DNA from 2 places in the Acidiphilium sp. JA12-A1 genome. Region 1 is predicted to be linked to the other one. Evidence: predicted binding sites of a transcription regulator. Region 1 holds the regulator's gene; the other holds the start of a gene.

The links. The regulator HrcA, encoded in region 1, represses chaperone genes, less so after heat shock. The targets are predictions, from matches to a motif close to GTTNGCACTCNCNNNNNGNGAGTGCNAAC.
Region 2: groES (co-chaperone GroES) is a predicted target of HrcA. The motif match lies at 13,915-13,943, and genes of this name have one in related genera.

What each region holds. Positions count from the first base shown of each region.
Region 1 is NZ_JFHO01000046.1:21,067-36,210, forward strand. It holds gene RT91_RS09245 (ABC transporter substrate-binding protein) at 1-1,108, opposite strand, end outside; gene RT91_RS09250 (zinc-binding dehydrogenase) at 1,207-2,226, opposite strand; gene RT91_RS09255 (FGGY-family carbohydrate kinase) at 2,239-3,729, opposite strand; gene RT91_RS09260 (sugar-binding transcriptional regulator) at 3,770-4,807, opposite strand; gene RT91_RS09265 (MaoC family dehydratase) at 4,954-5,394, opposite strand; gene hrcA (heat-inducible transcriptional repressor HrcA) at 5,391-6,494, opposite strand; gene rph (ribonuclease PH) at 6,561-7,292, shown strand; gene rdgB (RdgB/HAM1 family non-canonical purine NTP pyrophosphatase) at 7,300-7,887, shown strand; gene gltB (glutamate synthase large subunit) at 7,903-12,441, opposite strand; gene RT91_RS09290 (NAD(P)-dependent oxidoreductase) at 12,447-13,898, opposite strand; gene RT91_RS09295 (complex I NDUFA9 subunit family protein) at 14,076-15,026, opposite strand.
Region 2 is NZ_JFHO01000059.1:24,382-39,525, forward strand. It holds gene RT91_RS11405 (nucleoside-diphosphate sugar epimerase) at 1-760, opposite strand, end outside; gene RT91_RS11410 (DedA family protein) at 757-1,413, opposite strand; gene RT91_RS11415 (hypothetical protein) at 1,490-1,684, shown strand; gene RT91_RS11420 (cell division protein ZapA) at 1,686-2,006, shown strand; RNA gene ssrS (6S RNA) at 2,016-2,175, shown strand; gene RT91_RS11425 (5-formyltetrahydrofolate cyclo-ligase) at 2,199-2,756, shown strand; gene RT91_RS11430 (aminotransferase class I/II-fold pyridoxal phosphate-dependent enzyme) at 2,778-3,923, shown strand; gene RT91_RS11435 (hypothetical protein) at 3,953-4,555, shown strand; gene ftsY (signal recognition particle-docking protein FtsY) at 4,677-5,612, opposite strand; gene mtaB (tRNA (N(6)-L-threonylcarbamoyladenosine(37)-C(2))-methylthiotransferase MtaB) at 5,612-6,847, opposite strand; gene dapF (diaminopimelate epimerase) at 6,844-7,677, opposite strand; gene RT91_RS11455 (APC family permease) at 7,720-9,189, opposite strand; gene nth (endonuclease III) at 9,186-9,908, opposite strand; gene RT91_RS11465 (DUF2244 domain-containing protein) at 9,988-10,506, shown strand; gene RT91_RS11470 (MFS transporter) at 10,579-11,727, shown strand; gene groL (chaperonin GroEL) at 11,823-13,472, opposite strand; gene groES (co-chaperone GroES) at 13,517-13,831, opposite strand; gene RT91_RS11485 (usg protein) at 14,118-14,375, shown strand; gene RT91_RS11490 (hypothetical protein) at 14,495-15,144, shown strand, end outside.

The DNA of each region.
Region 1 (15,144 bases):
GCGCCGGGTCGGTATCGGCGCTCTTGCGGGCGACCACCGCGCCGTTCTCGATCAGCGGCTGCGCCATCGCCTTGGAGGTCAGCCACTGGATGAACAGCCAGGTCGCGTTCTGCTCCTTCGCCGGAACCTGCGCGCTGACCATGTAGGCGAAGCCGCCGAAGGCCGAGTAGCGGCCATTGGGCCCCTTGGGCTCGACGGTGACGCCGAGATCGTTGCCGATCGAGGAGGCCTTGAGCGTCGGGTAGAAGGCCGACCATTCGGTGATCATCGCCAGCTGCCCCTGGCCCATCAGCTGGACGACCTGCGAGTGATCATCCGCGATGATGCCCTTCGGCATGTATTTCACCAGCTCCTGGCGGAAGGTTTCGCCGGCGATCGCCGCCTTCGAATCCAGCGTCATCTTCTTCGCCTTGGCGTCGAAGTAACGCCCGCCCCAGGGCCAGAGGAAGCGGGTGAAGCTGTCGGCCGTCTGCGTCTCGCCGCGGGCCGACTGCAGCGCGTAGCCGTAGAGGTTCTTCGAGGGATCGTAGAGCTTCGCCGCGTAGTCGTTCAGCAGCTGGGTCCAGGTGGTCGGCGGGCCGGAGAAGCCGTGCTCCTTGAGGATCTTCTTGTTGTAGTAGAGCAGCCCGGCATAGGAATCGAACGGCAGGCCGATGAGCTTGCCGCCCACCGTGAAGGCATGGCGCCAGACCGGAAAGAAATCGCCGATGTCGATGGCGGGATCGGCGATCGCCGTGTCGGCAAGGAAATGATCGACCGGGACGACCCAGTGGGCGCGGGTGAAATCCACCGGCCAGACGACGTCGGTCAGGATCGCGTCGAACTGCTTGCTGTGCGAGACGAAGTTCAGCGTCTCGGCCTTCAGCGTGTTCTCGTACGGGTAGTTCACCCATTTCACGTGGATGCCGGTTTCCTTCTCGAATTCCGGCGTCAGTTTCTCGGCGGCCTTGTAACTCGGCCGGTCGAGCCCGACCACGGTCACCGTCATGCCCTTGTAGGGCGCGGAGGCCTGGGCAAGCGTCCAGGCATGGGCGGTCGGGGCGCTCGCGCCAAGGCCGACGAGCGCGCTCGTCGCCCCTGCCAGCGCGTATTTCAGCACTCTCTGCATGACGTATCCTCCTTGAAAGCGGGGTTGCCGCGACACTTGATTATTTTTTCACATATGCCCGGATTAATCATCGCCTGCAACCGGAATTATCCGGCCGTTCAGGCGTTCGGCAGGATGAGGCTCTTGAGCGCCCCATCGGCGCAGGCCGCCTGAATTTCAAAGGCGCGGGCGCCCTCGGCCAGCGGAAACCGGTGCGTGACGATGCGCGCGACATCGACCCGCCGTTCGGCGACGAGGCGGATGGCGCGCGGATAGACATGGCCCATGCGGCGCGAGAACTTGACGGAAAGCCCCTTGCGCCGCGCCGCCCCGGCGGCAAGCGTGTAGGAATCCCCTTCGGGAATGCCTACGAGGACGATCCGCCCGCCGATCCGCGCGACATCGGCCGCGTGCTGGAATCCCTCCGGCGCGTTGGTCGCCTCGAGCACGAGATCGACGCCGCGGCCATCGGTCCAGGCGGCGATGTCGTGCCGGTCGGCGCTGACGCGGTCGGCACCCAGCGCGCCGGCATGCGCGCGGCGATAGTCTACCGGATCGATCGCCAGGATCTGCCCGACGCCGGCGAGGCGGGCGAGCGCGATCATCAGCAGACCGATCGGCCCGCAACCGATCACCGCAACCGATTCCAGCAGGCGCGGCCTCGCGAGGTCGATGGCATGGATCGCGACGCCGAGCGGTTCCAGCATCATCGTCTCCTCGATCGTGAAATGCTGCGGCACCTTCACGACCTGCCGCGGCTCGATCGCCATGCGTTCGGCCATCGCTCCCTGATAGGGCGGCGCGCCGTTGAACACGGTGTCGGGGCAGAGATTGATCTCGCCGCGATGGCACCATTCGCAATGGCCGCAAGGCATGGCGGGGTCGACCGCGATGAGTTCGCCCTTGGCAAGGCCGAGTTCCGGACGCGCCTCGAGCACGCGGGCGGCGAATTCATGGCCCGGCACGAAAGGCTCGACGATGACCTGGCTGCCGATCGATCCTTCGAGGTAATAATGCAGGTCGCTGCCGCAGACACCGACGCCGGCGACCTCGACGGCAATGCGGTCGTTTCCCGGCACGGGCTCGGGCGCATCGCCGATCGTGATGTCCCGCACGCCGCGGATGTAGAGAGCCTTCATCGTGGTATCCTTTCAGGTCAACGGGGCGGCGCCGAACGGCCGCAGCGCCGGATAGAGCCCGGCATGAGCGCGGCGCAGGCGGGCATAGAGGGCGGCGCGGCCTGCATCCGGGGTGAAGCGCGCGGTCACCGCGCCGGCCATCGCCGATGCGGCCTCGGCAAATCCGGAATACCAGCCCGCGCCGACGGCGGCGGCCATCGCCGCGCCAAGGCTGGTGGCCTCGACCGTCGCCGATCTGAGCACCGGCACGCCATGCGCGTCGGCCAGGATCGCGCACCAGAGGTCGCTTTGCGCGCCGCCGCCGATGGCGACGATCTCGCGCGCGGCGAGCCCGGCCTCGGCCTCGATGCGCGCCATCACCCCGGCCTGCTCCAGGGCGATGCCTTCGTACAGCGCCCGCAGGAGATGCGCCCTGCCGTGATGCGGCGCGAGCCCGACGATCGCGCCGCGCGCGGCGCCGTCCCAGTGCGGCGTCATCACCCCCAGGAAATAGGGCAGGATCATCACCCCGTCCGATCCCGGCGGCAGCGCCGCCGCCGCGGGTTCGAGCTCGGCGAGCAGTGCTGCATCGCCGCCGAAGATGTCGCGCGTCAGCCAGTCGCAAAGCAACGTGCCCGAACGGAGCGAGGTTTCGAGAATATAGCCCTCGCCATCCGCGGCGATCATGGTGCGGAAGCCGCGCCCCACCCGGTAGCTCGCGCTCCGCATTCCGGCGACCACGGCGGTGCCGAGGTTGAGATAGGCCCGGCCCGGCTCCATCACATTCACGCCAAGACCGGCCGCCTGGCCGTCGCCGGCGCCGGCAATCACCTTCAGCCCTTCTTGCAGGCCGGTCGCGCGCGCGGCCTCGGCGGTCAGGCCGCCCAGCTTCGTGCCGGGCGGCAGCGCCGGCGCGAACCGCGCGGCGGACAGCCCGATCGCGTCGAGCAGGTCGTCCGCGTAGCGCTTCGCCGCGAGATCATAGACGCCGAGCGGATCGGCCGATGCGGTGCTGGTCGCGAACCGGCCCGTCAGCCGCTGGACCAGATAGCCATGCACCTCGGCGAACCAGGCGCTGGCGCCGAGCCGCTCCGGCTCGCAGCGGCGCATCCAGGCCAGCTTGTAAAGCGCCGGATTGGGGTCGGGGATCTTGCCGGTGACCCGGTGCAGATGGTCGGCGCCGAGGGCCTCCGCCATCGCAGCGGCATCGCCCGCCGCCCGCCCGTCGAGCCACAGGATCGCCGGCCGAACCGGCCGGAAACCGGCATCGAGCGGCGCGATCGTCTCGCGCTGGTTGGCGATCGCCAGCCCGGCGATCTCGATCCCGTCGAGCCCCGCGGCCAGTTCGGCGAGCGCCGCGCGGCAGGCCCGCCACCAGTCTTCCGGGTCCTGCTCGAACCGGCCTTCGGCATCGGGCGCGAAGGGGAGCCGGGCACGGCCGGTGGCCAGCACGCTTCCCTGCCGGTCGAAGGCCAGCGCCTTGACCGCGCTGGTGCTGCAGTCGAGCCCGATCACGGCCTCCACGGCGGTTCTCCCTGTCTCGCGCGCGCGAAACGCCGGCGCGTCACGCCTTCGCCACCCTGCGGGACGCGCCACGCGCCGCGCCGTCGTCGTTGTCCGCCACCAGGGACGAAGCGGTCCGCTCGTCGGTGATCAGCCCGGTGATCAGCCGGCCGCGCAGCATCGCGGCGATCGCGGCCTGCTTCTCCATCCCGCCCGCCACGGCGACGACCTCGCGATCGCCGCTTTCGGCGAGATCGATGCCGATCAGCCGGTCATGCAGTTCGGTGCGGATGCGCCGCCCCCCGGCGTCGAAGAACGAGCCCAGCGCCTCGGCCACCGCGCCGTCGCGCCGCGCCTGTTCCAGTTCCTCGGGCAGCAGCATGCCGGTCTGGCAGAGCGACGCCGTCCGCCCGATCTCGCCGATGCCCATGACATAGAGACTGGCCTCCGCCGCCACGGCGAACGCCTCGGCCACGCCGCGCTGGCGCAGCAGCACCCGGCGATCGGCGCGCGACTGGGCATAGAACGGCACCGGCGGCAGATAGGCCGCCGCCCCGGTCTTTTCCGCCAGCGCGTGGATCACGTCGAACGGGTTGGCGTCGATCCGCTGCGCGAGCGCGCCGATGATGGAGACGACCTTCAGCCCCTCCCGCGGCTCGCGCGGCAGGTGTTCGACCGTCGCGGCCATGGTGCGGCCATGCCCGAACCCGACGACACGATGCTGGCCGCGGGCGAAGGTTTCATGAAGAAACGCCGCCGCCGCGCGGCCGAGCGAGGAAATGACGCGGGACGATGCGGCGCCGCCCGCCGCGGCCGGAGCGTCGGGCAGCGCGGGAACGACCCGGCAATAGGTCAGGCCATGGCGCTCGATCAGCGTCCGCTCCAGGCCGAGGCAGCCGGCGAGATCGCCCTCGATGAGGATCCGCACGAGGCCGCTGCGCGCGGCGCCGGCGATCAGCCGCTGCACGCGCGCCGGCGGAATGCGAAGCTGCGCGCTGATCTCCGCCTGGGTCAGGGATGCCTCGTAGTAGAGCCACGCCACCCGGGTGACGAGTTCGGTATCGTCGCCGGATGGCCGGTCGCCTCGATCTGTGACCACGTTCCCGCCTGAGATTGATTATTTCTGCTATCGATAAAAAAATAATCATACTTGCGGCGGCAGCGTCAAGACCGGGCGCGCCGCGCCGGCGGCCTCATCGCCGGACCGGCGTCGCCCTGGCATGGTGCTCGGTCGCGGATGGATCGCTACGGCGCGCGCCGCGGCACCACCAGCCGGGCGAGCAGGATCTGCACCACCTCGCCGTTCTGGTTCAGCGTTTCCGACCGCATCACCACCCGCCCGCGATCGGGGCGCGAGGCGGAGGGGGTCATCTCCACGACGTCGGTAACCACACGCAGCACATCGCCCGGCCGCGTCGGCCGGGGCCAGGAGATATCGTTCCCGGCGCCGATCAGCCCGCCGGCGATCGGCACGCTCTCCACCAGCAGTCGCATCGTCACCGCCGCCGTGTGCCAGCCCGAGGCGGCGAGCCCGCCGAACAGCGTCGTCCGCGCCGCCGCATCGTCGAGATGGAAAGGCTGCGGGTCGTATTGCGCGGCGAACTCCCGGATCGCCGCCGCATCGAGCGTCGTCGTGCCGCTTTCGAAGCGGGTGCCCACCGCCAGATCGTCGAAGAACAGGCTCATCCGAGCAGCCGCCCGATCACCCGCGCGGTGTAATCCACCACGGGAATGATGCGCCCGTAATTGATCCGCGTCGGCCCGATCACGCCGATCGCGCCCACGATCCGGTCATCGCGCGAGCGCGCCGGGGCAACCACCATCGACATGCCGGAGGCGCCGAACAGCCCGCTTTCGGCGCCGATGAAGATGCGCACGCCTTCCGAGCGCTCGGCCAGTTCGAGCAGCTTCAGCATCGTCTCCTGCGCCTCCAGCCGCTCGAAGAGCTGCTGCACCGAGGCGAGTTTTTCCAGTTGGTCGACATCGGCGAGCAGCCGCGCCTGGCCGCGCACGATCAGCGAACCGCCCCTGCCCTCGTCCGACCAGGTCGCAAGACCGGCCTCGACGATGCCGGCGGCGAGATCGTCCAGCGCCGAGCGGTCCGCCCTCATGTCGTCGGCCACGCGAACGCGCAATTCGCCGAGCGACAGGCCGGAGAGCTGGGCATTGAGGTAGTTGCTCGCCTCCTGCAGCGCCGAGGGCGGCACGCCGGGCGGCGTCTCGATCACCCGGTTCTCGACCTGGCCATCCGCCGAGACCAGCACGACGAGGGCGCGGCCGGAACTCAGCGGCACGAATTCGATATGCTTGACCGCCCCTTCCGATTTCGGCGCCAGCACGATCCCGGCCGCCTGCGACAGGCCCGAGAGCAGGGCGGAGGCCTCGGTGAGCGTGTCCTGGATCGACCGGCCGGACTGGGCGAGCGCCGCCTCGATCCGCTCGCGCTCCTCGTCCGACAATTCGCCGAAATGCAGCAAACCGTCGACGAAGAGGCGCAAGCCCCGCTCGGTCGGCAGCCGTCCGGCCGAGATATGCGGCGAGAACAGCAGCCCGGCATCGGTCAGGTCCGCCATGACGTTGCGGATCGTCGCCGGCGACAGGCCCATCGGCAGCAGGCGCGAGAGCGTGCGGCTGCCCACCGGCTCGCCGGTCTCGACATATTGCTCGACGATTTCACGCAGCACCGCGGCGGAGCGTTCATCAAGCCCCGGCGGCAGCCGCACCGGCCCGACCGCCGGCTTTGGCCGACCGGCGCGGGCGGAGGAACGCTTGGATGTCTGGTCCATGGCGCCAGAGTCGGGTATCGCGGGGCGAAAATCAAGCGACACGTTTCAGCCGACAGGAGAGGCTTCATGCCCGAAATCAAGAGACCGAGCGGCCGCATGGCCGATGCGCTGCGCCAGGTGGAGATCGTCACCGGCTTCTCCCGCCATGCCGAGGGCTCGGCGCTGATCCGCATGGGCGGCACCGAGGTGCTGTGCGCGGCGAGCGTGGAGGGCCGGGTGCCGGGCTTCCTGCGCGGCGCCGGCCAGGGCTGGGTGACGGCGGAATACGGCATGCTGCCGCGCGCGACCCACACCCGCGGCGACCGCGAGGCGGCGCGCGGCAAGCAGTCCGGCCGCACACAGGAAATCCAGCGGCTGATCGGCCGCTCGCTGCGCGCGGTGGTGGACCGCACGGCGCTGGGCGAAATGACCATCACCCTCGATTGCGACGTGCTGAACGCCGATGGCGGCACGCGCTGTGCCGCGATCACCGGCGCCTGGGTCGCGCTCGCGCTCGCGATTCGCACGCTGCGCAAGGCGAACGTGATCGCGACCGACCCGCTGATTGGCCAGGTTGCGGCCGTCTCCTGCGGCGTGTTCGGGGGCGTCCCGGTGCTCGACCTCGATTACGCCGAGGATTCCAACGCCGAGGCGGACGCCAATTTCGTCCTCACCGGCACGGGCGGCATCGTCGAGATCCAGGCGACCGCCGAACGGGCGACCTTCGAGGAGGCGACCTTCGGCACCCTGCTCGGCCTTGCCCGCAAGGGCACCGCCGAGTTGTTCGCGGCACAGCGCGCGGCCCTCGATGCGGCCTGAGGCGGCGATGCGGCTCGAACGCGGCCAGCGGGTGGTGATCGCCACCCACAATGCCGGCAAGCTCGCCGAATTCGCCCTGCTGCTCGCCCCGCACGGGCTCGATTGTGTATCTTCCGGCGCGCTCGGCCTGAAGGAGCCGGTGGAGGACGCGCCGGATTTCGCCGGTAATGCGCGGATCAAGGCGCTCGCGGCGGCGACAACGAGCGGTCTCGCGGCGATCGCCGACGATTCGGGGCTGGAGGTCGCCGCCCTCGGCGGCGCGCCCGGCGTGCGCTCGGCGCGCTTCGCGCAGGAGGCGGGCGGCTATGCCGCGGCGATGGCGAACATCATCGCCGCCAGCCGGGCGGACGACCGCGCCGCCTTCGCCGCCGCCATCTGCCTCGCGACACCCGAAGGACGGACCTTCACCTATCTCGGCTGGTGCCGCGGGCGCATCGCCCCCGCGCCGCGCGGCGATGGCGGCTTCGGCTACGATCCGGTCTTCGTGCCGCTCGGCGAGACGCGCAGTTTCGCCGAACTCGACAAGGCGGAAAAATCGGCGATCAGCCACCGCTACCGGGCGCTGCGGCAGTTCGCCGCGGCGCATCTCGGCTGAAGATCTTCCGGCCGGTTACTCGGCCGGAATCTTCTCCACCGCCGGCGCCGTCATCGGAACCGGCAGGAAGCGCGCATAGTCGCGCGGCACCACCATCCAGAACCGCGCCAGCGTGCGCTCCCACTCGTTGAGCAGGCGCTCGGCATAGAGGCTCTGCGTCTCGCGCGCGTGCTCGGTCACGAGGTCGCGCAGATGCTGCGCCCAGTAGGCCTCCGTCACCCGATTCCAAAGCAGCGTGTCGGGGTTGACCCGCAGCTCGAAATCGGCGGCCGGATCGTAGACGAAGGCGATGCCGCCGGTGAAGCCGGCACCGAAATTGTCGCCCACCGGCCCGAGAATCACGACCGTTCCGCCGGTCATGTATTCGCAGGCATTCGACCCTGCCCCCTCGACCACCGCCACGGCGCCGGAATTGCGCACCGCGAAGCGCTCGCCCGCCTGGCCGGCGGCGAACAGCCGGCCCGAGGTTGCGCCGTAGAGGCAGGTATTGCCGATGATCGTGTTATCCTGGCTGACAAGCGTCGAGGACGGCGCCGGCCGCACCACGATGGTCGCCCCGGACAGGCCCTTGCCGACATAGTCGTTGGCATCGCCGAAGACCTCGAGCTTGAGCCCGCGCACCGCGAAGGCGCCGAGCGACTGGCCCGCCGCCCCGCGCAGCCGCACGGTGACGTGGTCGGCCTGCAGGTCGGCGCCGCGCTTGCGCCGCACGATCTGTCCCGAGAACTTGGTGCCGATCGCGCGATGCGTGTTGCGGATGCCGTATTGCAGCTGCATCTTCTCGCCGCGCTCGAAGAACGGTGTCGCATCCTCGATCATCTGCGCATCCAGCGTCTCCGGCACCTCGTTGCGGCCCTGCAGCGTGCAGAAGCGCGCATAGGGGCCGGGGTCGGCCTGGGCGAGCAGCGCGTTGAGATCGAGATCGTCGAGCAGCTCGGAGCCGCGCGAGATCTGGTGCAGGTAGTCGGTGCGGCCGATCACGTCCTCGAGCCGGCGGACGCCGAGCGAGGCGAGGATGTGTCGCACATCCTCGGCGATGAAGGAGAACAGGTTGATCACCTTCTCCGGCGTGCCCTCGAACTTCGCGCGCAGCGCCTCGTCCTGCGTGCACACGCCGACCGGGCAGGTGTTGGAATGGCACTGGCGCACCATGATGCAGCCCATCGCCACCAGCGAGGCGGTGCCGATGCCGAATTCCTCGGCGCCGAGCATGGCCGCGATCACCACGTCACGCCCGGTCTTGATGCCGCCATCGGTGCGCAGCTTCACCATGTGGCGCAGCCGGTTGAGCATCAGCACCTGATGTGTCTCCGACAGGCCCATCTCCCAGGGCAGGCCGGCATATTTGATCGAGGTCTGCGGCGAGGCGCCGGTGCCGCCGGAATGGCCGGAGATCAGGATCGCATCCGCCTTCGCCTTCGCCACGCCGGCCGCGATGGTGCCGATGCCCGAGCGCGAGACGAGCTTCACGCACACCGTCGCCTGCGGGTTGATCTGCTTGAGATCGTAGATCAGCTGGGCGAGATCCTCGATCGAGTAGATGTCGTGATGCGGCGGCGGGCTGATCAGCATCACCCCCGGCGTCGAATGCCGGAGCTTGGCGATCAGCTCGGTAACCTTGAAGCCGGGCAGCTGGCCGCCCTCGCCGGGCTTGGCACCCTGGGCGACCTTGATCTCGATCTCGCGGCAGTTGTTGAGATATTCCGCCGTCACGCCGAAACGGCCCGAGGCGATCTGCTTGATCGCCGACGACGCGTTATCGCCGTTCGGCCGCGGCGTCGCCCGTGCCGCGTCCTCGCCGCCCTCGCCCGAATCCGAGCGCGCGCCGATGCGGTTCATCGCGATCGACAGCGTCTCGTGCGCCTCGGGGCTGAGCGCGCCGAGCGAAATGCCCGGTGCGACAAGCCGCTTGCGGATTTCGGTGATGCTCTCGACCTCGTCCACCGGGATCGGCGTCATCCCCTCGCTGCGGAAATCGAGCAGGTCGCGCAGCGCCACCGGCGGCTGGGCGTTCACCGCATCGGCGTATTTGCGATACAGCGTGAAGCTGTCGGTCGCGACCGCGGTCTGCAGCATGTGGACCATCTGCCCGTCGAACGCATGCGTCTCGCCCTTGCGGCGCAGGCGATAGGCGCCGCCGACCGGCAGGGTGACGGCATCCGAATCCCAGGCGGTGCGGTGCAGTTCCAGCATCTTGTGGGCGATGCCGGGCAGGCCGATGCCGGAAATCCGCGAGGGCATGCCGGGGAAGAATTCCGCCACCAGCGCGCGCGAGAGTCCGATCGCCTCGAAATTGTAGCCGCCGCGATAGGACGAGATCACCGAGATGCCGAGCTTCGACATCACCTTGAGCAATCCCTTGTTCACCGCCTTCTTGTAGCGGCCGATGCACTCCTTCAGGCTGATCGATCCGAACAGGCCGCGGCGATGCCGGTCGGCGATGCTTTCCTGCGCGAGATAGGCGTTGATCGTGGTCGCCCCCACGCCGATCAGCACGGCGAAGTAATGCACGTCCATGCATTCGGCGGCGCGCACGTTGAGGCTGGTGAAGGTCCGCAGCGACTGGCGGACGAGATGCGTGTGCACGGCGCCGGTGGCGAGGATCATCGGGATCGGCGCATGCGCCTCGTCAAACGTCTCGTCAGTGAGGATGACATGCGTGCAGCCCGCGCGCACGCCTTCCTCGGCCTCGCGGCGGATCCGCTCGATCGCGGCGCGCAGCCCGCCCTCGCCATCGGCGACCGGGAAGGTGCAGTTCACCACGCAGGCATTGTCGCCCATCGTCCGGCGCATCGCGTCGAACTCGGCGGTCGAGAGAACCGGGCTTTCCAGCTGCAACAGATCGCACTGGCTGGAATCCTCGTCGAGCACGTTGCCGAGATTGCCGAGCCGCGTCTTCAGCGACATCACGCGGCTTTCGCGCAGACTGTCGATCGCGGGGTTGGTGACCTGGCTGAAGCTCTGGCGGAAATAGTGATGCAACCCGCGATAACGCTCCGACAGCACGGCGATCGGCGTGTCGTCGCCCATCGAGCCGGTCGCCTCGTTGGCGTCCTCGACCATCGGATGCAGGATGAGTTCGAGCTCCTCCAGCGTGTAGCCGACGCCGAGCTGGCGGCGGCGCAGCGCCTCGCCCTCGAAGAGAACCGGCTCCGGCGCATCGGTTTTCACGATATGGTCGATCACCTTGATGCCGGCGGTCCAGGCGCCGAAATCCTGCCGGGCGGCGAGATCGTCCATCAGCTCGGCATGATGGTAGAAGCGGCCATCGGCGAGATCGACGGCGATGGTCTCGCCCGGCCCGACGCGGCCGCGCTCGACGATCTCCGCCTCCTCGCGCTTGACCATGCCGGTTTCCGAGCCGACGATCAGCAGCCCGTCGCTGGTGCGGGTGAAGCGCAGCGGCCGCAGCCCGTTGCGGTCGAGCCCGGCGATGACGTAGCGGCCATCCGTCGCGGTGATCGCGGCCGGCCCGTCCCACGGCTCCATCACCGCGTTGCAATAGCTGATCAGGTTGCGATGCGCGGCCTTCATCGTCGCATCGGCGCCGATCGAGGGCGGGATCATCAGCGTCTTCGCCATCATCGCGTCGCGGCCGCCATGCACCAGCAGTTCGAAGACGGCATCGAGCGTCGCGGTGTCGGAACTGCCGGCCTGGATCACCGGCTTGATGTCGCCGAGATAATCATCGAGCGCGCCGGCGGCGAGGCGCGTCTCGTGGCTCTTCATCCAGTTCACGTTGCCGGCCAGCGTGTTAATCTCGCCGTTATGCGCAAGGCAGCGGAACGGCTGGGCGAGCCGCCAGGTGGGGAAGGTGTTGGTCGAATAGCGCTGGTGGTAAATCGCGAAGCGCGAGACGAACCGCTCGTCGAGCAGGTCGGGGTAGAACTCCGTCAGGCTCTCGGCGAGGAACATGCCCTTGTAGATGATCGAGCGGCAGGAGAGCGAGCAGATGTAAAGCTCGGGAATCTGCGCCGCGATCGCTTCCTTCTCGATCCGCCGGCGGATCACGTAGAGGTCGCGCTCGTACTCCTCCTCGGACTTGCCGAGCGCGTTCCACACCATGATCTGCTCGATCTCGGGGCGGGTCGCGTTCGCCTTCTCGCCGATGCAGGAGACGTCGATCGGCACCTGGCGCCAGCCATAGATGCGGTAGCCGAAATTCAGGATCTCGGTCTCGACGATCTGCCGGCAGCGCTCCTGCGCGCCGAGATCGGTCTTGGGCAGGAACACCATGCCCACCGCGATCGGCCCGCGGCGCATGCGGTCGCCGCCGCGCTCCACCGCATCGGCGAAGAAATCCTGCGGAATCTCGACATGGATGCCGGCGCCATCGCCGGTCTTGCCATCGGCATCGACCGCGCCGCGATGCCAGACGGCTTTCAGGGCGTCGATTCCGGCGACGACGACGTCGCGCCGCTTGCGGCCATCGAGCGCCGCGATCAGGCCGACGCCGCAGGCATCGTGTTCCTGCGCCGGATCGTAGCTGCCGGCGAGGGCCGTGGTGTTGCGCTGCCAGGCGGCGAGAAATTCGGAGGCGGTTTCATGGGTCATGGTCATCACTCCGCGGCGGTGGCGAGCGCGCCGTCGGGGCGCGCGGCGGCGGTTTCGAGATAGGCGTGCATGGCGTCGGCGGCATCGCGGCCGTCCTTGATCGCCCAGACGACGAGGCTGGCGCCGCGCACGATGTCGCCGGCGGCGAACACGCCGGGCAGCGCGGTCATGAAACTCTTCGAATCGACCTTCAGCGTGCCCCAGCGGGTCAGCGTGAGGCCCGGCTCGTTGAAGGCGCCGGGCAGATCCTCGGGGTCGAAGCCGAGCGCCTTTATGACGAGATCGGCCTCGATGGTGAATTCCGAACCCGCGATGGGCTCGACCGTCTGGCGGCCCGAGGCATCGGCGAGGCCGAGATGCATCCGCACCGCCTTCACCGCACTGACCCGCCCGGCGCCGACGAAGGCCTCCGGCGCGGAGAGCCAGGTGAACTCGACACCCTCGTCGATCGCGTTCGCGACCTCGCGCGCCGAGCCGGGCATGTTGGCGCGGTCGCGCCGATAGAGGCAGGTGACGGCGGCGGCGTCCTGGCGGATCGCGGTGCGGACACAGTCCATCGCCGTGTCGCCGCCGCCGATGACGACGACGCGCTTGCCGGCGGCGTTCAAGGCACCCGAATCATAGTCCGGCACCGCATCGCCCAGCCCCTTGCGGTTCGAGGCGATGAGATAGTCGAGCGCCGGCACCACGCCGTCGAGCCGGCTGCCCGGCACGTCGATCTCGCGCGCCTTGTAGACGCCGGTGGCGACCAGCACCGCGTCGTAGCGCGCGCGCAGCTCGGCAAAGCTCAGGGCGCCGCCGATATCCTCGTTCAGATGGAAATGGATGCCGCCGTCCTCGAGCCAGGCGCGCCGCCGGGCGACGATCTCCTTCTCCAGCTTGAAGCCGGGAATGCCGTAGATCAGCAGCCCGCCCACCCGGTCGTGCCGGTCATGGACATGCACCTGATACCCCTTGCGCCGCAGCGCCTCGGCGGCGGCGAGGCCGGCCGGCCCGGCGCCGATGATGCCGACACTCTGCGCGCGCTCGCGCCGCGGGCGGATCGGCCGGACCCAGCCATTCTCGAAGGCGGTGTCGGTGATGTAGCGCTCGACGGCGCCGATGGTCACGCTCTCGAACCCCTTCTCGATGACGCAATTGCCCTCGCAGAGCCGGTCCTGCGGGCAGATGCGGCCGCAGATTTCGGGGAACGTGTTGGTGGCGGCGGAAATCTCGTAGGCTTCCTCGAGCCGCCCCTCGGCCGAGAGCTTCAGCCAGTCGGGGATGTTGTTGCCGAGCGGGCAATGCACCTGACAGAACGGAATCCCGCACTGGCTGCACCGGCTGGCCTGGGCCGCCGCGTCCTTCGGGTCGAAATCGCGATAGATCTCGCCGAAATCCTCGCGGCGTTCGACGGCGGCGCGCTTTTCCGGCGGCTGCTGCGCAAGACGCACGAATTGCTGCATGTGCTCGGTCATCGGCACAACTCCGTTCCGTGGATAGCTGTTTCCGGCAGTATCTAGCTCACGGGAACGGAGATTGCCAGCAATAATTCGATGTTAAGTCATATCAACTGCCATATATGCTCGATTACCAGCTCTGCGCCCTCGTCACCGCGGTTTTGTGACAGAAAATTATGTCCCGTTTGAGACCTATCACGCTTCGCCGCCAGTCGGACGCCCGCCGCCATGCCGGTAGCGCCGCATGTAGGAGGGGACGACAAGGTCGATCGGCGTCGCGACGATGCCGAGATCGGCCAGCGTCCGCGCGTTCCGCGCGACCACGTTGTCGCGCCGGAGCAGCAGGAGCTGATCGGTCGTCAGCAACCGTCCGGGCAGGCGCTGGAGCACCGAAGCCTGCAACCAGGCGGCCCAGCGCGGCACGCCGATCAGGGCGCGGTGATGGCCGGTTTCCGCGTTGATATAGGCCAGCAGGTCGCGGAAGCTCCGCACTTCGGGGCCGCCGAGCTCGTAGGTTGCGCCGGCGAGTTCGGGCCGGTCGATCGCCGCCATCACCGCATCGGCGACGTCGCCGACATACACCGGCTGGAATTTCGTCTCGCCCTCGATCACCGGCAGGAACGGCAGTTGCGCCGCCATCGCGCCGAAGCGGTTGAAGAACCCGTCCTCCGGCCCGAACACGATCGAGGGGCGCAGGATCGTCGCCGCAGGAAAGGCCGCCCGCACCGCCGCCTCGCCCAGCCCCTTGCTCCGAGCATACTGGCTCGCCGCCTTCGGATCGGCGCCGATCGCCGAGACGTGCACGAGCGCGCGCACCCCCGCCTCCGCCGCGAGCGTCGCGATTCTCGCCGCCCCCTGGTGCTGCACCCGGTCGAAATCGCCGCGCCGCCGTTCGGCCAGGATTCCCACGAGATTGATGACGCAGGTCGCCCCCTCGATCGCGCGGCGCAACGCCGCCTCGTTGTCGAGCGGAGCATAGAGCGGCACGATCTGGCCGACATCGCCAAGCGGGCGGAGAAAGGCGCCGGCCTCGGTATCGCGCATCGCCGCGCGCACCACCCAGCCCGCGGCGGCCAGGCGTTTCACGACATGGCGGCCAATGAAGCCGGATGCGCCGAAAACCGTTGCAACCTTGCGCGATGCCATGAGGGTCTCCTTTTGATGGGTGCCTTCTGTTCGCATGACTGGCCCGCGCAAGACAACCGCCTCCCGCACGAAGGCGGATTGACGGCAGGGCGCCGCTTCGCTACAGCCCCGTTCACCG
Region 2 (15,144 bases), on a different contig from region 1:
CGATGCGGTTTTCCGACCAGAAGGACAGCGCCATCGGCGACATTCCGCGCCGCGCCTCGTCGAAGGGGATCAGCGGCGGCGGGGCGATGCCGAGCAGGGATGCGGCATGGGCGATGACATCGGCGCTCGGGGCGGGTTCGTCATCGGCGAAGTTGAGGATGCGCACGCCGCCGGTGGCCGTGGCGATGGACGCGAGCGTGCCGCCGGCGATGTCGTCCACATGGATGCGGCTGAATTTTTGCCCCGGCCGGTCGATCCGGCGGGCGGTGCCGGCGCGCAGGTCGTCGAAGGCGGAGCGGCCGGGGCCGTAGATGCCGGCGAGGCGGATGACGTCGACGGCGCGGTGGTCGTTCGCCATCGCCGCCCAGTTCTGCTCCGCCTCGACGCGGCGGAGGGTGCGCGGCGAGCCGGGGGCGGGCGGCGTGGTTTCGTCGACGCTGCCGCCCTGGCGGTCGCCATAGACGCCGGTGGTGGAGAAATAGCCGATCCAGCGCAGCGCCGGGGCGGCGGCGATGGCATCGGCGCAGAGGGCGAGGAGCGGATCGCCGGCCTCGCCGGGGGCGGCGGTGACCAGCAGATGGGTCGCGTCCGGCAGCGCGGCGGCGGCCTCGGCGAAGGGGACGAGCGCCACACCCCCGGGCGCGGATCTGCCCGCCGGGTCGCGCGCGGTGGCGAGGACGGCGAAGCCCGCGTCGCGGGCGGCGGTGGCGACGGCGCGGCCGGTATAGCCGAGCCCGGCGATCAGCAATGTTGCGGTCATCTCTTGTGCGGAAGCTGGTCGGGGAGGGTGGCGCGGGCGGCGGCGGCGCGTTCGAGCCGCTCGCCGTGGCGGCGGGCGAGGACCACCATCGCCACGCCGACGGCGACGATGACGACCGCCGCGGCGGCGCCGAGCGGGCCGGCGAAGCGGTTGATCTGCTTGCCGAAGATGTAGGCGACGCCGCCATAGATGCCGGCCCAGATGAGGCAGGCGAGGGTCTGGAAGGCGATGAAGCGGCGCCACTCCATCACCGTGACGCCGGCGAGCAGCGCGGCGAGGGCGCGCATCACCGCGAAGAAACGGCCGAAGACGACGATCTTGCCGCCATGGTTCTCGAACAGCCAGTGGCCGGCGCGCAGCCGGCGCTCGGTCAGGCCGATATGGCGGCCATGGCGGAGCAGCACCGGGTAGCCGGCGTTGCGGCCGATCCAGTAGCCGGCGGCGCCGCCGACGATGGCACCCGCCGCGGCGGCGAGGATGAGGACCGAAATGTCGATCCGGTGGGTGGTGCCGGCATAGATCGCCGCGGAGACCAGGGCGGTTTCGCCGGGCAGCGGCAGGCCGAGGCTTTCCAGCATGATCAGCGCGGCCACCGCCAGGCTGCCATAGGCGGCGATCCAGGGAGCCAGGGCGTGGTTGAAGGCGGTGATCATCGGTCGGCTCGGGTTTCCAGCGCGGCTGCGGGTTAAGCGGCTTTCATTGTAACGCAAAATCCGCGATAAGCATCGCATGGCGGAGCAGGAAACCGAAATTCAGGCGATCGAGCGGCTCGAAGCGGCACTGGCGCGCATCGCCGCCCATGCGGCGCGGCCGGCCCCGCCGGGCGGAAGCGACGGGCGGGCCGAGGTCGCCGCGGCGCTCGACCGGATGATCGAGCAACTGCGGGCGGCGCTCGACGAGGCCGACCGGGTGGAGCAGGGCTGACATGGCGAACGTGAACATCCGCATCAACGGCTTCTCCTATTCGGTGAGCTGCGAGGACGGGCAGGAGCGGCACTTGCAGGCGATGGCCGCCGAGATCGACCGCCGGGTGAGCAGCATCAAGGCGATCGGCGAGCAGACCGGCGAGGCGCGGCTGCTGGTGCTGGCGGCACTTCTGCTGGCCGACGAGCTGCACGACCTGCGGGCCACCCACGAGGCGTTGCGGGCGGCGAAGCCCACCGGCGTTTCCCCCGAGCATGTCGCAAGGCTGCGGCGCGTCGCCGCGCGCGCGGAGGAGATTGCGGCGGACCTCGCGGAGTCCTAAGTTGCGGGGGCGAGGCTGCCCGGTGCGTCAGGCAAGCACATCCCCGGGGCCAGTAAGTATCTCCCAGGGAGCTGGCTCTGTCGGAACCGTGGTTCCGGTATTTCCGGCGCCCACCTGCTCACGCAGGCTCTGGGAGGATGTCAACGCCAACGGCCAGGGCGGCTTCGCACTTTTGCTCCTCTCCCCGACAGCATGACCGAGCTCGATCTCATCGCCCGCAAGGCGGCGGCGCGGCAGGCCGCCCTCGACCGGCGCGACGGGCTCGACCCGGCACTGGGCGCGCGCCTGGCCGCCGTGGTGCTGGAGCAGTGCCCGCCGCCCGCCGGCGCGGTGGTTTCGGGGTTCTGGCCGATCGGGGCGGAAATCGACATCCGGCCGCTGCTGGCCGAGCTGGAGGCGCGGGGGCATGCGATCGGCCTGCCGGTGACGCCGAGGCGCGGCCTGCCGCTCACCTTCCGGCGCTGGCGGCGCGGCGCGGCGCTGGTGCCGGGGCGGTTCGGCACCTCGCACCCCGAGGGCGAGGAGATCGTGCCCGATTTCGTGCTGGTGCCGCTGCTGGCCTTCGACCGGCGGGGCAACCGGCTTGGCTATGGCGCGGGGTATTACGACCGCACGCTGGCCGGCCTGCCCGATGCGTTCCGGCTGGGGTGCGCCTATGCATCGCAGGAGGTGGACGAGGTGCCGGTGGGACCGCAGGATGCGCGCCTTCATGCGGTGGCGACCGAACGCGGCGTGGTGCGCGCGGGCTGACGCCGCCTTTCAGGGTGGTCAATGGATATCATTCGGATTCCGCGATCGAAGATCGGCGATATCGGGCGGCTGGCCTTTGCCGACCCGGCGGTGGACAACCTGGCGTTCGGCGAGTCCGACCGGGCGCCGCCGGACGCGGCGCGGGCGGCGCTGATCCGCGCCGTCGAGGCCGGGGACACGCATTACGTGGACAGCCGGGGGCGGCTGTCGCTCCGCCTCGCGCTGGCGGATTATCTGAGCCGGGTGCACGCGAAACCGGTGGCAGAGACGCGGATCGCGGTGACCGCCTCGGGCATGGCGGCGATCGGCGTCGCATTCACCGCGATCTTGCGGCAGGGCGACAAGGTGGTGATCCACGAGCCGGAATGGCCGAACCTCGCCGGGGCGGCGCTGGCGCGGCGGGCCGAGGTGGTGCGGCTGCCGCTGGACGAGGACGGCGCGGGCGGATTCCGCCTCGATCTCGACCGGCTGGACGCGGCCCTCGACGGCGCGCGGGTGTTCTGCCTCAATTCGCCGAACAACCCGACCGGGTGGATGGCGAGCGACGCGGAGATCGTCGCCATCCTGGAGATCTGCCGGCGGCGGGGCGTGTGGCTGCTGTCGGACGAGGTGTATTCGCGGCTGAGTTTCGACGGGAGGGCGGCGGCGCCCTCGGCGCTGGACCATGCGGGGCCGGAGGATCGGGTGATCGTCGCCAATTCGGTGTCGAAGACCTGGGCGATGACGGGATTCCGCGTCGGCTGGCTGGTGCTGCCGGAGGGCGAGCGGGACGCGGTGGGCGAGCTGATCGAGGCGACGCATTCCGGCGTGGCGCCCTTCGCGCAGGAGGCGGCGCGGGCGGCGCTGGAGTGCGAGGACTATGTCGCCGGGTTCCGGGCGTTCTGCGCCGAGGGGCGGGCGATCGTCGGCGCCGGGCTCGCCGGGCTCAACCGCGTGCGCTACAGCGCGGCGCCGGCCGGGCTCTATGCCTTCGCGCGGATCGAGGGGGTGGCGGACAGCCTGGAACTGGCGCGGCACCTCGCCATCGCGCACAAGGTGGCGGTGGCGCCGGGGATCGCGTTCGGCGCGGCGGGCGAGGGGCATTTGCGGATCTGCTTCGCCCAGAGCCCGGAAAAGCTGGAGCGGGCGATGGCGAAATTGCGCGCGGGGCTGGCGGCGTTAACCTGATGTTTACCCGTTCACGTTATGTTCCAGAGATGATTTCGAACAGGAGATGGATCGGTCTGGTCGCGGCGGCCTGGATGCTGGCCGGCGGGGTGGCGGCGGCGCGGGGGGCTTCGCCGCTGCCCGATCCGGCGCTGACGCCGGGGGCGATCAACCCCGCGGTGCGCGAGGCGACGATCGGTGCCACGATCTGCCGGCGCGGCTGGACGCGGACGGTGCGGCCGCCGGTGTCCTATACCGAGCCGCTGAAGAAGGCGCAGATCCGGCGCTATGGCTATGCCGATGCGCGACCCTGGAAATACGAGGAGGATCACCTGATCCCGCTCGCGCTCGGCGGCTCGCCGACCAGCCCGGCCAATCTCTGGCCGGAGCCGCATCTCGGGCGGGGGCAGTGGGGGTCCTATGCGAAGGACCGGCTGGAGGCGCGCATGGCGCGGCTGGTCTGCGCGCACCGGCTGGGGCTGGACGAGGCGCGGCGGATGATCGCGCGGGACTGGATTTCTGCTTATCGGCGCTTCATCGGATCGCGGCCGGACAACGCGCCGTTGCATGGGCGCGGCGCGGGATATGACGGCGGATACCGGCCGTATGACCATTGGCACCACTGGCATCGCTGGCACCGCCGCGACTGGTGAGGCGGGGCGGCGCGAGCCGTCACGCTACGGCAGTTCGCCCTTTGGTTTCTGCAAATCGCCGCTGAAATTCAGCAATGCGCGGGTCGTCGGGTTTCGGGATGATCCGGGACGGCGCAAAAATTCAGGCGGGGCGGTCGGCGTCGGCGCCGGTGAGGGCGCGGGCGAATTCGGTGGCGTCGAAGGGGCGGAGATCGGCCGCCTGTTCGCCGACGCCGACGGCATGGATCGGCAGGGCGGCGGTTTCGGCCAGGGCGACGACGACGCCGGCGCGGGCCGAGCCGTCGAGCTTGGTGACGATCAGGCCGGTGAGATCGACCATCTCCTTGAAGGTGGCGACCTGGGCGATGGCGTTCTGGCCGGTGGTGGCGTCGAGCGTCAGCAGCACGGCGTGGGGGGCGGTTTCATCCTGCTTGCGGATGACGCGGATGATCTTGCGCAGCTCCTCCATCAGCGCGGCCTTGTTGTGCAGGCGGCCGGCGGTGTCGATCAGCACGATGTCGTGCCCGTCGCGCCGGGCGCGGGCGATGGCGTCGAAGGCGAGGCCGGCGGGGTCGGCGTTGGCGGGGCCGGTCATCACCGGCGCGCCGGTCCGCTCGCCCCAGACCTGGAGCTGTTCGACCGCGGCGGCGCGGAACGTGTCGCCGGCGACGAGCAGGGGTCTGGCGCCGGCCTCGGCATAGGACTGGGCGAGCTTGCCGATCGTGGTGGTCTTGCCGGTGCCGTTGACGCCGACCATCAGGATCACGAACGGGTTTTTGCTCCGGTCGATCGCGAGCGGCTGCGCGACGGGGGCGAGGATTTTCGCCACCTCCTCGGCCAGCGACGCGCGGATTTCGGGAGCGGAAACGTCCTGGCCGAAGCGGGTGCGGCGGAAGGCGCGGATGACGCGGGCGGCGGCGGCGGGGCCGAGATCGGCGGTGATGAGCAGGTCTTCGAGTTCTTCCAGCGCCGCGTCGTCGAGCTTGCGCTTGGTGAAGGTGTCGGTGATGCCGGCGGCGAGCTTCTGGGTGCTGCGGGTGAGGCCGGATTTGAGGCGCGAGAGAAAGCCGAGCGCCATCATTCTGCTCCTGCGGTCACGCCGGTGGCATCCGCGCCGGTAATCCTCGCCGTGACGAGCGCGCCCGGGGTGACGGGTGCGGAAAAGCGGATCGGCGCGAAGGTTTCGGTGTGGCCGGCGGTTTCGGTCTCGGCCAGGGCGGTGACGGTGGTGCCGGTCATGGCGCGGAAGCGGGCTTCGGCGCGGCGGGCGCCGGCCTCGCGCAGGCGGGCGGCGCGGGCGCGGCGCTCGGCCATCGGCAAAGCGGGGATGCGCGCGGCGGGCGTGCCCTTGCGGGCGGAGAAGGGGAAGACGTGGAGATAGTCGAGCCCGGCGTCGTCGACCAAAGCGAGGGTTTCGGCGAAATGCGCCTCGGTTTCGGTGGGGAAACCGGCGATGAGGTCGGCGCCGAGGGCGATGTCGGGGCGGAGCGCGCGGGCGCGGGCGGCGGCCTCGATGACGTGGTGGCGGAGATGGCGGCGCTTCATGCGCTTGAGGATGAGGTCGGATCCGGCCTGCACCGAGAGATGCAGATGCGGCATCAGGCGGGGCTCGGATTCGAGCAGGCGCCAGAGATCGTCGTCGATCTCGGCGGGGTCGATCGAGGAGAGGCGCAGGCGCGGCAGGTCCGGCACGGCGGCGAGCAGGCGGCGGCACAGCTGGCCGAGTTTCGGCGCGCCGGGCAGGTCGGCGCCGTAGGAGGTGAGGTCGACGCCGGTGAGCACCACCTCGTTGTAGCCATTGGCGACGAGGGTGCGGACCTGCTCGACCACGGCGCCGAGCGGGATCGAGCGCGAGGGGCCGCGGCCATAGGGGATGATGCAGAAGGTGCAGCGGTGATCGCAGCCCTGCTGCACCTCGATGAAGGCGCGCGCGCGGGTGCCGAAGCCCTCGATCAGGTGGGCGGCGGTCTGGCGGAGCTGCATGATGTCGGCGACGAGGACCGGCGCTTCCGACCGCCAGGCTTCGGGCGTGAGCTTCTCGGCGTTGCCGAGGACGCGGGCGACACCCTCGATGCTCGACCAGGCGGCCGGGTCGATCTGGGCGGCGCAGCCGGTGACGATGATTTTCGCGGCGGGGTCGGCGCGGTGGGCGCGGCGTATGGCCTGGCGGGCCTGGCGCTCGGCCTCGGCGGTGACGGCGCAGGTGTTGACGATGACGGCGTCGCCGAGCCCGGCGGCCTCGGCATGGCCGCGCATCACCTCGCTCTCGAAGGCGTTGAGGCGGCAGCCGAAGGTGAGGATGTCGAGGCTCATGGCGCGAGCATGGCCGCGTCCAGCTCGCCCTCGAAGACCAGGGCGACGGGGCCTTCCATCAGCACGTGGCCGTCATCGCGCCAGGTGAGGGTGAGGGTGCCGCCGTCCATCTCGATCTCGGCGCGGCGGGCGGCGAGGCCGCGGCGATGGGCGTTGACCAGGGCGGCGCAGGCGCCGGAACCGCAGGCGAGGGTGAGGCCGGCGCCGCGTTCCCAGACGCGCAGGCGGATGCGGTCCGGCGCGTCGATCCGGGCGAAGCCGATATTGGCGCGCTCGGGGAAGAGGCGGGCGTGTTCGAGCTTCGGGCCGATCGTCTCGATCTGCAGGTGGGTCAGGTCGTCGACGAAGAAGGTGGCGTGGGGGTTGCCCATCGAGCAGGCGGCGGGGTTCTGCACCGGGCCGAGGGCGAGGCGGAGCGAGAGCGTGTCCGCCGGTTCGGCCAGGGGAATGTCTTCCCAGCCGAGTTTCGGCGCGCCCATGTCGACCTCGACCAGGGTGGGGCCCTTGATTTCGGCGGGCAGCAGGCCGGCATTGGTGCGGATGGCGAGGCGGCGGGCGCCGGTTTCGCCAGCGAGCAGGGCCGCGACGCAGCGCGTGGCGTTGCCGCAGGCGCCGGATTCCGAGCCGTCCGCGTTCAGGATGCGCATGAAGGCGGCGGCGCCGTCGTCCGGCTCGATCAGGATGATCTGGTCGCAGCCGACGCCGCGGTGACGGTCGGCGATGCGGGCGGCGGCGGCGGGGGCGAGGTCAAGCGGGTGCGCGCGGGCATCGAGAACGACGAAATCGTTCCCGGCGCCGTGCATTTTCAGAAAGGGTCGGGCCGCTGCCATGCGGTTCGTATATGGCGTCGCGGCGCGGCGCGGAAGGGGGCGCTATTCGAGGGGGAGCGTTGCGGTGACGGCGGCGAGGCCGGGGGCGACGCGGCGGGCGCGGAGATAGAGCGCCGTGCCGATCAGCGCCATCACCGCGCCCTGGAACAGCGGCTGGACGTAGAAGGGCGCGTGGGGCAGCACCAGCACCGAGCGGATCAGCGCGATGGTGACGACGATGGAGAGCAGGGCGACGGGCACGACCATGACGCCGCGGCGGAAGGGCTCGGACCAGCCATGGCTGGCATGGCGCGGGTTGTAGCGCAGGTTGAGCGCGGCGCAGGCGACGGCGAGCCAGACCAGCAGGATGGTGACCGAGCGGGCGACGATGCCGAAGGCCCAGCCGATATAGGTCGCCTGCACGAGGAAGAGCGAGGCGAGCACGACGGTGAGGGTGAGGGCGGCGACCGGGGCGCGGCGGCGCGAGGTTTCGGCGAAGCGGGCGGGGATCAGCCCGTCCTCGGCCCAGGCGAAGAGCATGCGCGAGGTGACGACCATCTGCGGCGCGAGCGTCTTGCCGACGATGAGCGCGATCACGAGGTCGAGCGCCGCGGCGAGCGGGCGCGGGGCGGCGAGGCCGATGATGCCGGGGGCGGTGACGAGGGAGGCGTGCTTGTGGCGGATGAGGTCCAGCGCCGCCCACCAGGGCACGGCGTGCAGCAGTGCTGCGGCGACCAGCGAGAACAGCACGACCGAGGTGAGCCAGGCGATGACGATGCCGCGCGGCATCACGGTTTCGGCGTGTTCGGTCTCGCCCGACAGGGCGGGCGCGCCGGACAGCCCGCCATAGGCGAAGATGAACAGGGTGCAGACGGCGAGGAAGGCGTGCGCGTCGAAGGGCGGGGCGGCGGCGGGGCGGGCGAAGGCGATGCCGGTGCGCGCCGCGGCGGTGTGCAGCAGGGCGGCGGGGTCGGCGGCGAAGCCGATGACGCCGACGGCGAGGGCGGTGACCACGACGAGCGCGAGCAGGATGACGACGAGGCGGCCGTAATCGCGGATGCCGGCGACATGGATGCCGTAGATGATCCAGAGTGCGGCGAGGCCGAGGGCGAGATGGCCGGGCTTCGAGAGCAGCAGGTGGCCGGCGGCGAAGCCGGCATTGACCATCGCGTTGCCGAGGAAATTGCCGAAGGCGAAGGCGATGAAGCCCATCGCCGCGGTGATGCTGGCCCACCAGACGAAATGCAGGATGAAGCCGAGCGGCAGGTTGAGGGCGCGCACCGTCCAGACATAGGACGAGCCGGCGCGCGGCATGGCGCGGGAGAACCGGGCGTAGAGGAAGACCTTCAGGAAGATGACGAGGCCGGTCGCGAACATCGCCAGCGGCACCAGCGCGCCGATGCCGGGATAGACGCCGAGGCTCTGGGGGACGACGAAATTGATTCCGGCGCCGTATTCCTGGGTGACGGCCGAGGCGACGACGGCGGCGAGGCCGAGGGTCTTCGCGAGGCGGAAGCCGGAGGACGCGCTCATGCCCGGCGGCCCCTCGCGGGTGCCGCGGGTTTGGGGGTGAAGACGCACCATTGCGCGCCGGGGCAGCGCCAGCATTCGGGCTGGCGGGCCTTGCAGACATAGCGCCCGTGCAGGATCAGCCAGTGATGGGCGCGGCGCAGCAGGTCGGGCGGGATGCGCCTGACCAGGCCGTCCTCCACCTCGCGCACGGTCTTGCCGGGGGCGAGGCCGGTGCGGTTGGCGAGGCGGAAGATGTGGGTGTCCACCGCCATGGTGGGCTGGCCGAAGATTTCGTTGAGCACGACATTCGCGGTCTTGCGGCCGACGCCGGGCAGGGCCTCGAGCGCCTCGCGCTCGGCGGGGACCGCGCCGCCATGCCGCTCGACGAGGAGCTCGGCGAGGGCGGCGACGTTCCTCGCCTTGGACTGCCAGAGGCCGATCGAGCGGATATGCGGGCCGATGCCCTCGGCGCCGAGGGCCGCCATCGCCGCCGGGGTGGGGGCGGCGGCGAACAGGCCGGGGGTCGCCTTGTTCACCGCGGCGTCGGTCGTCTGCGCGGAAAGGACGACGGCGACGAGCAGCGAGAACGGGTCGGCGTAGTGGAGCTCGGTGCGCGGCTCGGGGTTGCCGGCCGAGATGGCTTCGAGGAAGGGGCGGATATCCGCCGTTTTCATCCTGCGCACGCGGGCCTGCGGGACGGTGGGGCGGCGCTTGGGGGGCGGTTCGGTGGCGGTCGGCATCCGCGATTTGTGCGGGGCGGGGGGGATTTTGGCAAGCATCCATGCTTGCGGAATGCGCATTCGATGCGAAGATAACGTCATGGCGGAAGCGTTGGGTATGGCCGGACAGGGACGGCCGATTTTCCAGGCGGTGCTGACGCCGCACCGGAGCATGAGCCGGCGCGGCATGTTCGTCGTGTTCGGGGTGATGGCGACCGGCTCGTTGCTGGTGACCAGCCTGATGTGGCGGCTGGGCGCGATGCCGGTGATCGGGTTCAACGGGGCCGATCTCATCCTCGCCGTCACGCTCTACGGGATGAACATGCGCGGGGCGAAGGCGTCCGAGGTGATCGTGCTGACCGACGAGGCGCTGACCATCACCCGCACCACGCCGGGCGGGCGCAGGAGCGAGGTGCGGCTGGAGGCGGGGTGGCTGCGCGTCGATGTCGAGGAACAGGCGGGGACCAATCCGATCGTCTCGGTGGCGAACCGGGAGGCGCGGCAGATCGTCGGCATGGCGCTGGGGGATGCGGAGCGGCGGGATTTCGCCGATGCGCTGAAGGCGGCGATCCACCGGATGCGCTCGCCGCGCTTCGACAATCCGCAGACACGGGGCTGAGTTCCGCCGGCGGGCGTTGCCGCCGGCGCCGGCGGCGTGTTCACTGCCGTTCCCTTTTCGCGGAATTCCGGCATGAAACTTCCCCTGCTCGCGCTCATCGTCGCGAGCTTCGCCATCGGCACGAGCGAGTTCGTCATCGTCGGGCTGGTGCCCGATCTCGCGCGCGATTTCTCGGTCTCGATCCCGCGCGCGGGATTCCTGGTCAGCGCCTATGCGCTGGGGGTGAGCTTCGGCTCGCCGTTCCTCGCGGTGTTGGTCGGGCGGTGGCCGCGCAGGGCGGCGCTGCTCGGGCTGATGGGCGTGTTCGTGCTGGGCAACACGCTCTGCGCGCTGGCGCCGGGCTATGACACGATGCTGGCTGCGCGGGTGGTCACCTCGCTGTCGCACGGGGCGTTCTTCGGGATCGGCTCGGTCGTCGCGGCGGAGCTGGCGCCGCGGGAGAAGCGGGCGCGGGCGGTGGCGCTGGTGTTTCTCGGCCTCACGCTCGCCAATGTGCTCGGCGTGCCGGCGGGCACCATCCTCGGCCAGGCGGCGGGATGGCGGGCGACCTTCTGGGTGGTGGCGGCGATCGGCCTCGTCGCGATGGCGGCGATCGCGCTGCTGCTGCCGCGCGACCTGCGGGCGGGATCGGCCAGGCTGCTCAACGAGGTGCGGATTCTCGGACGGTCGCAGGTGCTGCTCGCCATGCTGATGGCGGTGCTGAGCTCGGCGAGCCTGTTCAGCGTGTTCACCTATATCGCGCCGATGCTCGAACGGGTGGGCGGGCTGTCGCCGCACTGGGTGAGCGTGGCGCTGCTGGTGTTCGGCGCCGGGCTGACGGCGGGCGGGCTGCTCGGCGGGCGGCTCGCGGACCGGCATGCGGCGCGCACCATCGTCGCGACGCTGTTGGCGATCGCCGTGCTGCTGGTGGCGCTGCGGGCGGCGCTGCCGTTCGGCCTGTTGGCCGTGCTGGTGATGGCGGGCTGGGGGATGGCGGTGTTCACCCTGGTCTCGCCGTTGCAGACGCGGGTGATCGACCATGCGCGGGATGCGCCGAACCTTGCCTCGACGATCAACCAGGGGGCGTTCAATCTCGGCAATGCCGGCGGGGCGTGGCTGGGCGGGGCGGCGCTGGGCGCCGGGATCGGCTATCGGAGCCTGCCGCTGCTGGGCGCTGCGCTCGCGCTGGCGGGGCTGGCGGTGGCGGCCTGGGCGTTCGGGCTGGAGCGGCGGCGGGGCTGAACGGCGGCGCGGCGCAACAGGCGGGGCTCAAGAGAAAAGCCGTGGGGTTACCCCCACGGCTTTCCGGTATCCCGGCCTGAGCCTGGAGCAGCGGATCAGAAATCCATGCCGCCCATGCCGCCCATGCCGCCCATTCCGGCGTCGCCACCGGCGGGGGCCTTCTTTTCCGGACGCTCGGCGACCATCGCTTCGGTCGTGATGAGCAGACCGGCGACCGAGGCGGCGTCCTGCAGCGCGGTGCGGACGACCTTGGTCGGGTCGATGATGCCGGCCTTGACCATGTCCTTGAACTCGCCGGACTGGGCATCGAAGCCGAAGCTGTAGTCGTCGTTGTCGAGCACCTTGCCGGAGATCACGGCGCCGTCTTCGCCGGCGTTCTCGGCGATCTGGCGCATCGGCGCGAGCACCGCCTTGCGGATGATGTCGATGCCGAAGCGCTGGTCGTCGTTATCGGCCTTGAGCTTGTTGATCGCGAGCGAGGCGCGGGCGAGGGCCACGCCGCCACCCGGGACGATGCCTTCCTCGACGGCGGCGCGGGTCGCGTGCAGCGCGTCGTCCACGCGGTCCTTGCGCTCCTTCACCTCGGTCTCCGAGGCGCCGCCGACGCGGATGACGGCAACGCCGCCGGCCAGCTTCGCCAGGCGCTCCTGCAGCTTCTCGCGGTCGTAGTCCGAGGTGGTCTCCTCGATCTGCGCGCGGATCTGGTTGCAGCGGCCGGTGATGTCGGCCTTCTTGCCGGCACCTTCGACGATCGTGGTGTTTTCCTTCTCGATCAGCACCTTCTTCGCGCGGCCGAGCATGTTCAGCGTCACGGTCTCGAGCTTGATGCCGAGATCTTCGCTGATGACCTGGCCGCCGGTGAGGATCGCGATGTCTTCCAGCATGGCCTTGCGGCGGTCACCGAAGCCGGGCGCCTTGACGGCGGCGATCTTGAGGCCGCCACGCAGCTTGTTGACGACCAGGGTGGCCAGCGCCTCGCCCTCGACGTCCTCGGCGATGATCAGCAGCGGCTTGCCGGACTGGACGATGCTTTCGAGCAGCGGCAGCATCGGCTGCAGGCCGGAGAGCTTCTTCTCGTGGATCAGGATGTACGGATTGTCGAGATCCGCGACCATCTTCTCCGGGTTGGTGATGAAGTAGGGCGAGACGTAGCCGCGGTCGAACTGCATGCCCTCGACGACGTCAAGCTCGGTCTGGATGCCCTTGGCTTCCTCGACCGTGATGACGCCCTCGTTGCCGACCTTCTGCATCGCCTCGGAGATCATCTTGCCGATCTCGGCCTCGCCGTTGGCGGAGATGGTGCCGACCTGGGCGGTTTCGCTCGGGGTCGTGATCTTCTTGGTGCGCTTCTTCAGCTCGTCGACGATGGCGTTGACCGCCTTGTCGATGCCGCGCTTCAGGTCCATCGGGTTCATGCCGGCGGCAACCGCCTTCGCACCCTCGCGGACGATCGCCTGGGCGAGGACGGTCGCGGTGGTGGTGCCGTCACCGGCGAGGTCGTTGGTCTTCGAGGCCACTTCGCGCACCATCTGCGCGCCCATGTTCTCGAACTTGTCGGCGAGTTCGATTTCCTTCGCGACCGTCACGCCGTCCTTGGTGATGCGGGGCGAACCGAAGCTCTTCTCGATGACGACGTTGCGGCCCTTCGGGCCGAGGGTGACCTTCACCGCGTTGGCGAGCAGGTCGACACCGCGGATGAGGCGTTCGCGGGCGTCGGCCGAGAAGCGGACGTCTTTAGCAGCCATGTGTAACTTCCTTTATGCGATATCGGAGGGGAAACCGGGGGTGATCAGGCGGCCTTCTTCTTCGAAGCCGTACCCTCGATGATGCCCATGATGTCGGATTCCTTCATGATCAGCAGCTCTTCGCCGTCGATCTTGACCTCGGTGCCCGACCACTTGCCGAACAGGATGCGGTCGCCGGCCTTGACGTCGAGCGCGACGACGGCGCCGGCCTCGTTGCGGGCACCCGGGCCAACGGCGATGACCTCGCCTTCCATCGGCTTTTCCTTGGCGGTGTCGGGGATGATGATGCCGCCGGCGGTCTTCTCCTCGGCGTTCAGCCGGCGAACGACCACGCGGTCGTGCAGGGGACGGAATTTCATGTGGCTCGCTCCTGACTTCAGAAGTCTGTTGCAACAGTGACGGGCTCAGCAGCGCCGGCCCTCTCGATAGGCACCGGATGCTTGCTAGCACTCTCACCGGGAGAGTGCCAAAGGGATAGTGTTGTGGGCAACCGATGTCAAGTCCGGCAGCAATTGCCCGAGGTGAGTGCTAAAGTGTTGATAAGAAAGATTTTTCTTGCCAACCCCCGGGGGTGTCATGGCATCGTCATGGTCAGGAGGAGCGGACTCGCACGGCCCGCCGATGACAGTGCGACGGAGACAGATCATGACACTGAGCCGACAGCTCGAGGGATACCGGCTGACGACCGCCGAGATTCTCTACCATCTGCCCGACCATCCGGGCGTTCTGCAGAGTTTCGTGTGGCAGGACCTCGATATCGCGCCGCGCTACCCGGTGCTGCACCGGTTCCTCGATTTCTGGAGCCGGCAGATCGAGGGCAAGCTGCATTCGGTGCGGGTGGGCACGGCCGCGCTGATCACGCCAGGGGAGATGCGCAGCCCGCACATGTTCCAGCTTCACTGACCCGCGCGGCCATGGCGTGGCGGATGGGTGACATGTGTGGAATTCGCGCCGGCATCTCAAAGTTAAGCGGACGTTCAGGTTTTCTTGCGATAAATTGTGTTACGCAAGATTGATCTGGAATGGCGGCTGTGACGAGGAATATCCTTTGTGCGCTCGGACTGGCTCTCGCGCTGGCGCGGCTCGCGCCGTGCGCGCGGGCGCAGGGCGTGAACCCGGCGATTGCCGCGGCCGAGACCCGGGTTTCGCTCGGCATCACGGCGACGGGCTACAGCTATCACGAAGGGTTCGACAACACCTCCGACCAGGAGAGCGGCGTGCTGCCGGGGTTCAGCCTCGGCGCCTCGCGGCTCGGCCCGGCCTTGGGCCTGCCGGACGTCTATACCGGCGTGGTCTACGATTTCTCGGGCGGCGCGCTGGGATATCAGGGCTACCTGCAGGGAACGTCGCAGGGGCTCGTGCCATACGACCAGTCCGAAGCGGCGCGGTTCAACCATGTCGAGGTCCAGCTCGGCGTTGCCGTGCCGCTGAGCCACGCGGTCAGCGTGCTGCCCTTCATTGCCGCCGGCTATCAGAGCTGGTCGCGCAATATCGGCGGTAGCGGCGGCTATGGCAGTTTCTATCACGCGGCGCTGGCCGGGTTCGGCGCGAAGCTCGATTATGCGGCGACGGGGCGGCTCGTCCTCTCCGCCTCGGCGGAGGGACTGGCAGTGGTGGGCGGCGGCGTTTCGGCGCCGGCGCTCGGATTCTCCGGCAGCTTCGGCACCAGCGG